2 linked regions of the Prochlorococcus marinus XMU1419 genome follow. The protein of the gene in region 2 interacts with the protein of the main gene of each other region in a pairwise test. Links are inferred from orthologs where the notes say so. Each region holds a gene or a part of one and is shown on either strand. Other genes may lie near its edges.

Region 1 (5,613 bases), 270 kb from region 2 along the record:
GCACTCAGAGATAAATACAAGAACGAAAAGCCACTCAAAGGTGCAAAAATAGCTGGAAGTTTACATATGACAATTCAGACAGCTGTACTAATAGAAACTCTTGTTGATCTTGGCGCACAAGTTAAATGGGCTTCATGCAATATTTTTTCAACCCAAGATCATGCGGCTGCAGCTATTGCTGATCAAGGGATTCCGGTATATGCAAAGAAAGGTGAGACTCTTGATGAATATTGGCAGTACACCCACTACATACTTGATTGGGGTTCAGATTCTCCAAATATGATTCTTGATGATGGAGGTGATGCAACAGGCCTATTGATACTTGGTAGTAAAGCAGAAAAAGATTTGTCTGTTTTAGATAATCCTAATAATGAAGAAGAAATTGCTTTATTCAATTCTATTAAGTCTAAGTTGCAAATTGATGGCAGCTTCTATTCCAGAATCAAAAGTAAAATTATTGGTGTTACTGAAGAAACTACTACTGGTGTTGCTAGACTTTATCAACTTCAAAAGCAAAACGCTTTACCATTTCCAGCTATAAATGTTAATGATTCAGTAACAAAAAGCAAATTTGACAATTTATATGGCTGTCGGGAATCTTTAGTTGATAGCATTAAGCGAGCGACTGATGTAATGATTGCGGGCAAAGTTGCGTTAGTAATGGGATTTGGTGATGTAGGTAAAGGCTCAGCTCAGTCATTAAGAGGACTTGGTGCCATTGTAAAAGTTGCTGAAGTTGATCCAATTTGCGCGCTACAAGCGGCAATGGAAGGTTATAGCGTAGTTAGGTTAGATGATGTTGTCGAAGATATAGACATATTTGTTACTGCCACTGGTAATTATCAGGTAATTACCCATGAAAATCTTGTCAAGATGAAGGACGAAGCCATAGTTTGTAATATCGGCCATTTTGATAATGAAATCGATGTAGCTTCATTAAAAAAATATTCTTGGGAAAATATTAAGCCGCAGGTTGATCACATAACTTTACCGAGCGGAAACAAAATTATTCTTTTAGCCGAAGGTAGATTAGTTAACTTGGGTTGTGCTACTGGTCATCCAAGTTTTGTTATGAGTAATTCTTTCACTAATCAAGTATTAGCTCAAATTGAACTTTTCAATAAGTCAGATCAATATGCTAAGGAGGTCTATGTTTTACCAAAACATTTAGATGAAATGGTAGCTAGATTACATTTAGATAAAATTGGTGCAAAACTAACAAAGTTAACTAAAAAACAGGCTGATTATATTAACGTTTCAGTTGATGGACCTTATAAACCAGAATTGTATAGATATTAAGTTTGAATCTAATCCCGGAAAATTTTCTCACTTCAATTCCTGACTTTATAAGTTTGGCTGTCGAAAAAAATGCAACAATTGCATACCTTACTATTTGTTTGGCTATGTTTTTAGAAAATGTAATACCCCCAATTCCGTCGGAAATAATAATGCCATTAGGAGGGTTTTTCGTTTATCAACAAAAATTAAATTTTTTTATTTTAGTTTTCTGGGGCTTATTTGGAACGCTCTTGGGATCTTTACCTTGGTATTACTTAGGCAGATTAGTAAATGAAAAAAAACTTTCAAATTTTTTAGATAAAAAGGGGAAATATTTAGGAATTTCCTCGAATGATTTGGCTAAAAGTAAAAGGTGGTTTGAAAAATACGGGGTCTCTTTAGTTTTTTGGGGTCGATTAGTGCCAGGCATAAGAACTTTAATTTCTGTTCCTGCTGGAATAGAACTTATGCCATTAAGAAAATTTTTGATTTGGACTACATTCGGTAGCCTAATATGGGTTGTAATTCTAACTTATGCCGGTTATTTATTTGGTGAAAATTATCCAGTTATTGAAACTTATTTGGATCAAATTAAATATGTGGTTAAGCCAATATTAGTTTTAATTTTTTTATATTTTTTCATAAAGTTACTTATTAGAATTATTAAGAGAAATAAAGCCTAAAAAGGAATTTCACTAGAATTACTGCTACTTGTATATTGGTTATTTTCAGAATCTTTTCGAGAGCCTAGTAAGTTCAATCTATCAACTCTAACTACAGGTTTGTATCTATCTTCCCCAGTATTTTTATCTTTCCAACTGTCAATTTTAAAACTTCCTGTAATGCCAATTAAAGATCCTTTTTTAACATAATCTGCTGCTATTTGAGCTTGTTTGCCCCATATTTCTAAATTAAACCAGTCTGGCTCCTCATCTCGACTTCTTCTGTTAACTGCAATAGTGAAATTTGCTACGATTGTACCAGATTCAAAATATCTTACGTCTGGTTCTCTTCCAGCTCTGCCAACTAGATTAATAGTGTTAATTTCCATAATTATTTTTTTTTAATACTACTCATTTTTTTAGTTTTTGCTTAAAGTTTTGCGTGCTATTCATAACTAAACAAGATAATTGTGAGAGCTTAACAAAAAATAGATATATTATTTAGAAAAAAGAATTCTTATTGTGATTTTTAACAGATTTAAATTTTCTAGAGACATTGGCATAGATTTAGGAACGGCCAATACTCTTATACACGTATCAGGTAAGGGAGTTGTTTTACAAGAGCCTTCAGTAGTAGCAATGGATTTAGAAGAAGGGATTCCATTGGCTGTTGGTAAAGAAGCAAAGTTAATGCTAGGAAGAACACCTGGCAATATAAGAGCTGTAAGACCACTACGAGATGGGGTCATAGCAGATTTTGATGCGGCAGAACAAATGATAAAGACATTTATTCAAAAATGTAATGAGGGTAAAGGTATAGTAGCCCCAAGAATAGTTATTGGTATTCCAAGTGGAGTGACCAGTGTTGAGAGAAGAGCTGTAAGAGAAGCTGGATTAGCAGGAGCTAGAGAAGTACACTTGATTGATGAACCCGTTGCAGCTGCAATAGGAGCATCATTACCAGTCACTGAGCCAATTGGAACTATGATTGTTGATATTGGTGGTGGCACTACTGAGGTTGCAGTATTAAGTTTAGGCGGAACTGTATTAAGTGAATCTGTTCGAATAGCTGGTGACGAAATCAATGAATCAATTGCTCTATATCTTAAAAAAGTACACAATTTAGTTGTTGGAGAAAGAACAGCAGAAGACATTAAGATCAAAATTGGATCTGCATTCCCAGATGATGATTTTGATAAAACTACTTATGAGGTGAGAGGTCTACATTTATTGTCAGGTTTACCTAGGTCAGTAACTTTGACATCTGGGGAAATAAGAGAAGCTATGGCTGAAACACTTAGTAAAATAGTTGAAGCTGTTAAAAGAACTTTAGAGCGAACCCCTCCTGAACTTGCTGCAGATATTGTTGATAGGGGAATTATGCTTGCAGGAGGTGGAGCTTTAGTAAGAGGTATTAATGATTTATTGAGTGATGAAACGGGAATTTTTACTCACATAGCAGAAAACCCACTTCTTTGTGTGGTTAATGGTTGTGGAGAGGTTTTGGATGATTTTAAAAAACTTAAAAGAGTGGTTGATACTCCAGACTTTATAAGGAACGCGATAAGAGATTAATACTATGTTCGATATCCGACGAATTTCTAATAGTCGTTGGTGGCACAAAAAGAAAAATTGGATATTCTTTGGAACCTTTTTATTGTTATTGTTTATAAGAATATCAAAAGGATCTGTTTATAAGGATATTTATTATTTTATTTCAAAGCCTTTTTGGCCTGGTAAATTCCAAAAAGAAGTTATTATTAAAAGTACCAACCAAGAATTATTAATAAACTTAAATCTCCTAAAAAAGGATAATAAAAGATTGCGTGAAATTTTATCTCTTCAAGATACATCCATTGATGATATTATTTCAGCTGCAGTTATTTCTAGAAAAACAGGAAGTTGGTGGAGACAAATTATATTGAATAAAGGCTCAAAAGACGGAGTTGAAATTGGTAGTATTGTTATTGGTCCAGGTGGATTATTGGGAAGAGTAAATAACACTTCTTTATTTACTGCATCAGTAATATTGTTAACCTCACCAGAAAGTAAAGTTGGCGTGTGGTTGGACAGAATTCAAATAAATGGTTTATTAGTTGGAGTCGGAGATGATTACCCCAGCTTGATACTATATACAAAAAATGCTGATATAAAAGTTGGAGATTTTGTATCATCTTCTCCAGCAAGCACTTTATTACCACCAAATATCCCAATTGGTATTATTCAATCTGTAGATAAGCCATCTAAAGCAAAAAAAACAGCAAAGATATCACTTTTAGCAAACCCTTACGCAATTGATTGGGTGCAAATTTTAAAAGTAAAAATTTAATGAATAAATTTTTCTTAAAAAGATTGCCTATATTTTTTTTAATTATTATTCCAATTATTTTTTTATGGCACCCAAATTGGCTCGGGTTTTTGGGTGTTCAGCCATATTGGCCTTTGTTTTGGTTGTTGCCTTGGTCAATGATTAATGGATCAATTAATGGACTTATATGTGGTTTGTTTTTAGGTTTAATTTTAGATTCTTTAACTTTGGATAGTAGTGTCACTCAAATACCAGGCTTAGTTATATGCGGATTTCTGTTTGGGAGAATTAAATTTCATAGGCATTTTTTAGTCGGACATTTTAGGTATGGATTGGTTTGTTCTTTTGGAAGCTTTTTATGCGGAACTCTACATTTTTTGCAAATTTTATTTAAAAATTTTTCAGATAGTTCTTTCTTACTTTTTATCCCTGGTGTTCAAAATATATTAGCTGAAATTTTTCTGACAGGTTTTTTTGCTCCTCTAATATGTACCCAACTTTTGAGAATCTTTAAATCTTCAGTGAGAAAAGTATGATAATGAATTTCTCAAAAAAATTAAAAATTTGCTAATAAATTCATATCCTTAAAATTATTTTAAAATTTTTAAACCTATGGAATATCTCATTGAGGGTTCGTAATGTTATATTTTTAATTGTTAGAATAAATATTCATTGCAATAATTCTTTGCTTTGAAATATCTGGAAATCTTATTTAACTATGTCAAAAGCAAGAATTTTAGTTGTTGATGATGAGCCAGCGGTTTTGAAGGTATTAGTTACAAGACTTCAACTTGCAGGCTACCAAGTTTATTCAGCCACTAACGGAGAAGAAGCCCTTGAATCTTTTCACAGAGATTCTCCAGACTTGATAGTTCTAGATGTAATGCTTCCAAAAATGGATGGATTCGCAGTTTGTAGAAGAATAAGAGCTGAATCTGTGGTTCCGATAATATTTTTGACTGCTCTAGAGGCGATTTCAGAAAGAGTTGCAGGTTTAGATTTAGGGGCTGATGATTACTTATCTAAACCATTTAGCCCAAAAGAGTTAGAAGCTAGGATAGCTACTATTTTAAGAAGAATGGGTCCAACTGTATCAGTTACTGAAACTAAAGAGGTTCCATCTGGTAAAGGTGTTATGAAATTTGGAAGTTTAGTTGTTGATACTAATCGAAGGCAAGTTTCTAGAGCAGGTGAAAGAATTAGTTTAACTTATACTGAATTTAGCCTTTTGGAATTATTATTCGATGAACCTGGGAAAGTTGTTCCACGAGCCGAGATTTTAGAGCAGCTTTGGGGTTATCCCCCAAGGAGAGCTGCAGATTTAAGAGTGGTAGATGTTTATGTAGCGAGATTAAGAGGTAAATT
Region 2 (8,419 bases):
TCAGTAATCTTCAAGAGTTTTTCATCTACCCCTTTACCTTCATACTTTGTTGGGTTTATTACAAGTCTTCTTCCATATGACTCTCTTAATTCTTTTAATAACTTAAGACCTCTTCTGCCTTTCGACCTTTTTTCATTACTGCTTGAGTCAGCTAAAGTTTGTAATTCGTCAATTACACTTTGAGCAACAATTAATTGCCCTTCCAATAATCCGCAACTTAATAGGCCATTTATTCTTCCATCAATAATTACACTGGTATCTAGAATTTTTGGACTTGCAGCAGGGAGGATACCTTCATTAACTAGATATGCATCAGTATTATTTGGATTAAATAATCTCAATAATGTCCTTCCATGGGTATCTGCCAACTTATAACCAAGCACACCAAAGAAAATGTTGCTTAATATAGCTGCTAAGGGTTTTGCGAAAAAAACCTCTCTAGGGAAGGGAATTAATAGTATTGGTGCAAGTAGGAGATTCGCAACAAGTAATCCTAATATTAATCCAACGGATCTACTTATTAGTAAGTCCGTAGGCATCGTTCTTATTTGATCAAGAAACGTCTTTCTAAGTTGAAGAAATACAAAACCAGCTGCTAATCCTACAAAAAAACCAATTATTGCTAAAACAATTCTAAAACCTTCAACATTAGATACCTGTTTGAGTATGTCTACTGGCAATAAATCAACACCAAGCCATCCTGAAGCAGCCCCAGACAATACAAATAAAATTAATACTATGATATCTGTCATATCTATAATCTACTAGGATTTATTAATTGAGTAAATAAGGATCTTATTTTTTTAGATCCTAAATACGTTTTTGAAGCTTAAAAATGAATCTATATTATGAATAAGTTTCCAAGAAGTGCTTATGTGCACATTCCTTTTTGCCACAGAAGGTGTTTTTATTGTGATTTTGCAGTTATTCCATTAGGAAACAAAGTTGAAACTTTAAAAGGTTATGGAAGCAAAACTGTTCAAGAATATTTGCAATTTTTATATAAGGAAATATTGTCAATTAAGCATAAATCACCTCTATCGACTATTTATGTAGGAGGTGGCACACCATCAGTTTTAGATCCAACCCAAATCAAAGAAATAATTGATCTTTTTAGGGAAAATTATGGAATTGACTATGGTGCTGAAATCACTATGGAGGTTGATCCAGCAAGTTTTACTCAAGATGATCTTTTTGGATTCATAAATGCTGGGATTAATAGATTTAGTCTAGGAGTACAAAGTTTTAATAATCAGATACTTCAACAGTCGGGAAGGCGTCATTCTAAAGAAGATGCAGAAAAATCTTGTTTATGGTTGAAGAGAGAATTTGATTCTGGGTTAATAAAAAGCTGGAGTTTAGATTTAATTCAGAACTTGCCACTTAGTGGATTTAAAGAATGGCAAGATGACTTAAAAAAAGCAATAACATTTTCACCACCTCATCTATCTATTTACGATTTAAATATTGAAAATGGCACTGTTTTTAAAAAATTAGTTAGTTTAGGACAATTAAAACTCCCAAGTGATGAAGAAGCTTTTAGAAACAGTGAATCAACTAATTTAATTTTAAAAAACTCAGGTTATTCAAGATATGAAATCTCAAACTATTGCCTTCCGGGACATCAATCGAGACATAACAGAGTTTATTGGAGTGGTTTAGGCTGGTGGAGTTTTGGTCAAGGTTCAACTAGTTCGCCTTGGGGGGAAAAGTTAACTAGGCCAAGAGTTAGCAAAGAGTATAAGGAATGGGTAATAAGACAATATGAACTTAATTTAAATTCATCCCTAACTAATAAGGAGTTTGTCTATAAAGAACTTGATGAAAAAATAATGTTGGGTCTGAGACTTAAAGAGGGTATAGATATCTATAAATTTTTTAAAGAACAAAAATGGGAAATCAAAAAATTAGAAAGTAACTTAAAGAAATTACTTAAAGAATGGGAAGTATTTATTGAAAGTGGATTATTAGTTAGAAAGGGCAATAGATTCTATTTAAGTGATCCAAAAGGAATGGAGCTAAGCAATCAAATTCTTATTTCCATGTTTAAGTGGTGGGATGAGATTAATTAAGTCTTTGAGCTGCCACCCATTCTTTTAATTTATCATTGAATAATTTTTTCCCGTTAACAATAGGTTTGCAGAATGGTGGTTGATCATCATTAAGTCCTAACAAATCTGCAGTAACTCTTACTTGCCCATCGCAAAAATTTCCTGCACCTATGCCTATCGTGGGAATTGTTAAGTTATTTTGTATTTCTTTAGCAAGCAACTCAGGAATATGTTCAAGAACTATTGAAAAACATCCTATTTCTTGGAGAATAGAAGCCTCTTTCTTTATTTTTTCTTTGCTTTCTAAACTTTCTCCTTGTTTCTTTAATCCTTGATTTAAAAAGCTTTGTGGTGTAAGACCTATATGACCCATAACAGGGATCCCCATTCTTATTAGCCTTGAAATGACTTTTTGTATTTCTGGTTCAGCTCCCTCAACTTTTATAGCTTTTGCATAAGTACTTTGAATGATTTTCCCTGCATACTCCACAGCTTTATCCTCTCCACATTGGTAAGTCAGAAAAGGCATATCGGAAACGACCAAAGGTTGATCTTCAATTTTCTTTTTAAACCCTCTAGTTACAGCATTAGTGTGATAAATAATGTTTTCAATAGTTAAGGGCAATGTGGATTTGTGCCCTAAACAAACCATTGCTAAGGAATCTCCCACTAAAACTAAATCAACATTAGCTTGTTCTGCAATAGATCCTGATATTGAGTCCCATGCCGTTAAAGCAATAATCTTTTGAGATTTTTCTTTATATTTGACGAGTTCTGAAGGTAACATAAGAGATTTATGTATCTTTTTTAATCAAGAATTGCTATTATAGTCACGACTCGGCCTTTCGCGGTTTTAACGCCTAAACCTGGTCAGGACCGGAAGGTAGCAGCCACAAGGGATGCTTGAGGCAGGCGAGATAACCGAGTCACTTTACTTTACCGATTAATCAATATCTTTTTTATTTTGCCTTAATTTCAAAAACTCAGGTATATTTGCGCCGCTATCCTTGGTTTCAGAAAAATTATATAAAGGAGTATTAGATAATCTATTTTTTAATCTTTGCTGTTTAAGTGGTTGATTTGTTTCGAAACCAGTGGCAATTACAGTTACCTGTATCTCACCTTCCATTGATTCGTCAACAGCTTGACCAACGATTATATTTGCATCCTGATCTACAACATCACTAATTACTTCTCCCACCGAATTTACATCGTCAAGAGTCAAATCTCTTCCCCCAGTAATATTAACTAAACAACCTTTCGCTCCATCAATTCTTCCCGCTTCTAATAATGGACTATTGATAGCAGCTTGAGCAGCCTCTATGGCTCTAGATCGACCAGATCCAATACCCATACCAAGAAGCGCTGTTCCTGCTTCAGTCATTACTGATCTTACATCTGCAAAATCAAGATTAACCTCACCTGGGCGGGTAATTACTTCGCTTATGCCTTTTACTCCCATCCTTAAAACATCATCAGCATTTCTGAACGCTTCTTGAATAGAGGCACCTGCAGAAACTTCCTTTAAACGATCATTTGGTATAACAATTAATGTGTCAACATTTTCTGCTAATCTTGCAATTCCTTCTTCTGCTTGACGCATTCTTCTTTTCCCTTCGAAAGAAAATGGTTTAGTAACTATGCCAATTGTTAATGCACCGCTTTGCTTTGCTACTTCAGCTACAACTGGAGCTGCTCCAGTACCAGTACCACCACCCATTCCAGCGGCTATAAAAACCAAGTCAGACCCTTCTAATGACTGTTGAAGCTCATCTCTTGATTCTTCAGCAGCTTTTTGACCAATGCTTGGATTTCCTCCAGCCCCAAGACCTCTTGTTAAGTTTTGACCTAACTGGACTCTTGTATTAGCAGAGGACTGAAGCAAAGCTTGTGCATCTGTATTAAGGACTCTGAATGAAACTCCTTCAAGATCACTATTAATCATCCTGTTTACAGCATTGCTTCCTCCGCCTCCTACGCCTATTACTTCAATTTTGGCATTTTGACTTGGAAGAATTTCTTTTGATTGATCAAAGTTAGGATTGTTTCCGAAGCTCATCTTTGAATAAATTCTAATACTGGTAATGGGTGCATTATGAACTCACTAAAGCTCATATGTAGGATTTTCTTGAATAAAATCCTTAAATATTAACTAATTAAAAATTCGAGTTAATAATAAAAACCCTTATCAATACTTTAATAATTAAAAAAACTTTTATAAAACTTGTTTCGAATTATTAGGGTTTGAACACTTTTATTTTTGGTTTGTTTGGATCAGTAAGGTCAATATTATCTATTTTTTTAGAGAAATTATTTTCCTCTAGTTCGATTTTTAGATTATTGATTATTTGTAATTGATAATCGATTAATTTTCGATTAAATCCAAGGAATATTGTTTTTAAATCTTTTTCCTCAATAGTTAAAAATCCATTTGAAGAAAAGGTAATTTTAACTACTTCAAATTCATAATTATCTTGAGCAATTAAGATTTTAGATAATACATCTCTAAATTTTTCCTTCCATCCAAAAACTTGTATGCTTAATTTAGGCAAATTTTTTTTTTCTACGTTCTCTTTCTTAATAAAAATCCCATCTTTATCGATAAAACCTAATATCTTTTTACCATCTAATATTTTTTCACCGTAAGCTATTGGCGTTCTTGTATCTAAATAAATCTTTAAACCAAAAGGAAATATTTGTCTATTAACTGAAACCTTTTTGAGTGATAAATTTTGTTTTAATTCCATCTCTAAAATCTTTGTTTTAATAGAAATTAACCGACTTGGAAATTTTAAAGAAGAATTATTTATCAAATCATTCTTAGAGAATAATTTACTTCCAGAAATTTTAATATCCTGGACGTTAACCTTTTTTAAAGTGTTTAGGCTTATTAAGCTTGTCGAAATTAGAAACGCGAATAGAAATATGAAACTTCTATTACTAATTTTTCCAGTTTTTTCACAAATCACATCGAGCTTTTTCCATCAATTGGTCCATCCATTCTCTCGCCTTTTCTGCATCTGAAAATGGTACATCCATCTCTTTCCCATTACCTACTAGTCTAAGCCTGCACTTTCCTTGAGATTCATTTGTTAAAGGAGCTTCTCCTGAGGTTAAGGCCATCAATTCTACAAGCTCTAGTTTCTTGATGGTAAAACTATCTTTTTCTTCAAATGTGCCAGCTTCAAATGCGCTCCATCTTAATTCTCCATCTTTTAAAGACGCTGCACATGAACTATCTAACTTACAAAGTTCAGAACCATTTGCCCAGCTCCTAAAAAGATTTTGCCTTCTCCTTTCTAACCAACCTAAAGCAGTTAATAAAATGAAGATTAAAAGTAATGGCAACCAAAGAAGTCCATGCAACATTTTATTTGAATTATAAATCTAGAGATATATCTACTAGTTTAGCCACAAGTTGTTCAATATTTAAACCTGAAGCTCTCCAAAGCATTGGAAACATGCTTTTTTTTGTAAAACCTGGAATTGTATTGATTTCGTTTAATAAAATTTTATTTGAAGATTTCTCTAAAAAGAAATCTACCCTTGCAAAACCAAAAATATTTAATGCTTTACAACTTTGAATAGCGATTTCTTTAATTTGTTTGGTGATTTTAGAATCTAATTCGGCGGGAATTGTTATCTTATTATTTGAGTTGTATTTACAATCGTAATCGTACCAGTCTTTTTCGTACTTTACTTCTCCTATCTCAGAGACTAAGAGTTTTGAATTCCCCATTATTCCGCATTCAATTTCTCTAACGTCTAAACCTTCCTCTACTAAAATTCTTGGATCAGTTTTCCATGCCTTTTCCAAGGCTTGTGATATTTCTGATTCATTTAGGACTTTTGAGATGCCAAGAGATGATCCAGAGTTAGATGGCTTAACAAAAATAGGAAAATTAAATTTTTTTAAAATCTCATCAATTATTTTATTTTTTACTTCTTTATCATCGAGATCTTCATTTTGAAAAACTAGATAATTAACTTGTGGAATTTTTAGATGTGAGAAAATTGTTTTCATCATAATTTTATCCATTCCTAAAGCGGAGCCTAATATTCCACATCCGACTAAAGGTTTCTTGGTGTATTTCAGTAAGCCGTGAATTGAACCGTCTTCCCCATTAAATCCATGGAGAATAGGAAACCAAACGTCAACATTTTGAAATTCAATTCCCTCAAGAAAGTTAATTTTTTCTTGATTAAAAACTTCTTGTTTTTTTGTTTTATTATTTTCAATTTCACCAATTAGGATTTTTTCTGAACTATTACTATCAAGCCAATCTCCATATTTGTTGATGTAAAAGGGTTTTACAGCAAAGCGTTGTTTGTTTATTTCTGAATTTAAAGCTTGAAAAACCGTTTTTGCAGAGGATATTGATACTTCATGTTCATTGGATTTCCCACCAAATATTAACCCAATACATTTTTTCTGTTCCCCAATCATTTAAGGCTATAAGCAAAGTTTGCCTGTTAAAGAAAAAGGTCTTGCTTGATTAATTCTGACATTAATCTCATCTCCCAATGAAAAATTAAAGTTAATATTTTTGGGAATCTCTACGAAAGTTAATCTATTTGTTCTAGTTCTACCCATAATTTGTGAGGAACTTTTTGGATTTAAACCCTCAATTAAAACGCTTTCAATATTGTTGACATATCTTTGATTTCTACTCCTAGCAGTTTTCTCGACCAAATCATTAATTTCCTGCAATCTAGCTTTTTTCACCTCTTCCGAAAGTTGATTCGACCAAACTGCTGCAGGTGTGTTTGGTCTTGGAGAGTATGCTGCTGTATTCACCTGATCGAAGCCAATTTCTGCTATCAGCTTTAATGTATCTTGATATTGTTGTTCAGTTTCTCCTGGGAAAGCCACTATTGCGTCAGCTGTGATTGATGCATATGGCATTAAGGATCTAATATTTTCGATAATATTTTTATACTTTTTGATAGTGTATCCTCTGGACATTTGCTTTAAAATTTCATCATTTCCACTTTGGAAGGGGATATGGAAATGTTCACAGACTTTATCAAGTTCATAACAAGCTTTAATCAACCTTTTTGAAAAATATCTTGGATGACTAGTAGCGAATCTTATTCTGCGAATTCCTTTAACATCATGAATATAATACAAAAGATCAGTTAGAGTATTTTCTTTTCTCCCCTCTTTTGTAGTTCCTGGAAGATCTCTACCATAAGCATCAATGTTCTGACCCAAAAGAGTGATTTCTTTAAAATTATCATCAGCCAATTTTTGGATCTCACTTTTTATCGCATTTGGATATCTCGATTGCTCTTTCCCTCTGACTGAGGGGACTACACAATATGAACATCTTTCATTACATCCATAAATAATATTAACCCAGCCACAAATAGAGCTTTCTCTCCTAGCACTTGTTATATCTTCAGAAATGAAGGTTTCTTCTGTAGCAGCAACTTGATTTCCTAAATCAACTTTCCCCAGAAGATTCTCAAGATTATTTACGTGTTGAGGCCCCATTACTAGGTCAAGTTCTGGGACCCTTCTTAGTAAGGACTCTCCCTCTTGCTGAGCAAGGCAACCTGCAACAATAAGTTTTAAGGTAGGCGTCTTATGCTTTCTTTTTGCTTGTCTTCCTAGAAAGCTATAAACTTTTTGCTCTGCATTATCTCTAATAGTGCATGTATTGTACAAAACCAAATCGGCATTTAATTCATTATCTGCTCTGGTGTATCCCATTTTCTCTAATGTCCCAGCCATTCTCTCAGAATCAGCCTTATTCATTTGGCATCCAAATGTGGTTATCCAATAACTGCTAGTAGTTGAATTCTTTTGAAATTTTTTTTCGTCTGGTTTTGTTTTTGTTAGCACTTTGCTAGGAATTTTTTATGATTCTTTAATTCAAAATTACAAGTTTAATAATTTTGCTGCAATTTTTTGAGGGCGAGCGAGGGGATTCGAACCCCCGAATAGCGGCGCCACAAGCCGCTGCCTTAACCACTTGGCGACGCCCGCCGCACATTACTAAATCTAACAACTCGAGGGTAATTTTTCATAGTTATTTTATCTTTTATCGAAATTTGAATTATTTTCTAATTCAGTAAAGTTTTCTAATGTTTTAAAATAAAAGAAAATTAAAAAAATTTGAGTAATTCTGGCACAGCTGAGGTTCTTATTCCCAGAAGCCTTTGTTTAATAGAAGACTTTGATAACCTCATTATTGATGTAGAGGATTTATGTTCAGTTTCCATAAGTTGGGAAGATGGATTTGTTTCTGAGCTAATGCCTTCAAAAAATAAAGTTACAAAACCAAAAAATATTTTATTTCCAAGATTTGTTGAAACGCATTCACATTTTGATAAATCATTTACATGGGCAGACTTTCCTAATC

What was found. The genes of interacting proteins can lie anywhere in the genome.
Region 1: the proteins of ftsZ (region 2) and HA151_RS08810 interact in binary tests that used the Escherichia coli proteins (3 or more experiments, as listed by UniProt). The link is inferred for Prochlorococcus marinus XMU1419 from one-to-one orthologs.

What each region holds. Positions count from the first base shown.
Region 1 is NZ_JAAORO010000003.1:487,980-493,592, reverse strand. What follows is about bases 1,579-4,488. They hold HA151_RS08810 (rod shape-determining protein), read left to right. Parts: upstream 1,579-2,462; coding sequence 2,463-3,515; downstream 3,516-4,488. Other genes in these bases: HA151_RS08800 (hypothetical protein), read left to right, coding at 4,269-4,488; mreC (rod shape-determining protein MreC), read left to right, coding at 3,520-4,269; HA151_RS08815 (single-stranded DNA-binding protein), read right to left, coding at 1,958-2,329; HA151_RS08820 (DedA family protein), read left to right, coding at 1,579-1,961. In the rest of the region: ahcY (adenosylhomocysteinase), read left to right, coding at 1-1,299; more of HA151_RS08820, read left to right, coding at 1,302-1,578; more of HA151_RS08800, read left to right, coding at 4,489-4,784; response regulator transcription factor RpaB, read left to right, coding at 4,967-5,613. UniProt on the Escherichia coli protein: Forms membrane-associated dynamic filaments that are essential for cell shape determination. Acts by regulating cell wall synthesis and cell elongation, and thus cell shape.
Region 2 is NZ_JAAORO010000003.1:215,053-223,471, reverse strand. The notes cover bases 2,053-5,049. They hold ftsZ (cell division protein FtsZ), read right to left. Parts: upstream 4,111-5,049; coding sequence 2,995-4,110; downstream 2,053-2,994. Other genes in these bases: HA151_RS07220 (hypothetical protein), read right to left, coding at 5,010-5,049; HA151_RS07225 (cell division protein FtsQ/DivIB), read right to left, coding at 4,289-5,020; panB (3-methyl-2-oxobutanoate hydroxymethyltransferase), read right to left, coding at 2,065-2,838; hemW (radical SAM family heme chaperone HemW), read left to right, coding at 2,053-2,072. Outside these bases: HA151_RS07250 (PIN/TRAM domain-containing protein), read right to left, coding at 1-752; more of hemW, read left to right, coding at 849-2,052; more of HA151_RS07220, read right to left, coding at 5,050-5,420; HA151_RS07215 (D-alanine--D-alanine ligase family protein), read right to left, coding at 5,431-6,498; tRNA (N6-isopentenyl adenosine(37)-C2)-methylthiotransferase MiaB, read right to left, coding at 6,505-7,899; HA151_RS07200 (amidohydrolase family protein), read left to right, coding at 8,173-8,419. UniProt on the Escherichia coli protein: Essential cell division protein that forms a contractile ring structure (Z ring) at the future cell division site. The regulation of the ring assembly controls the timing and the location of cell division.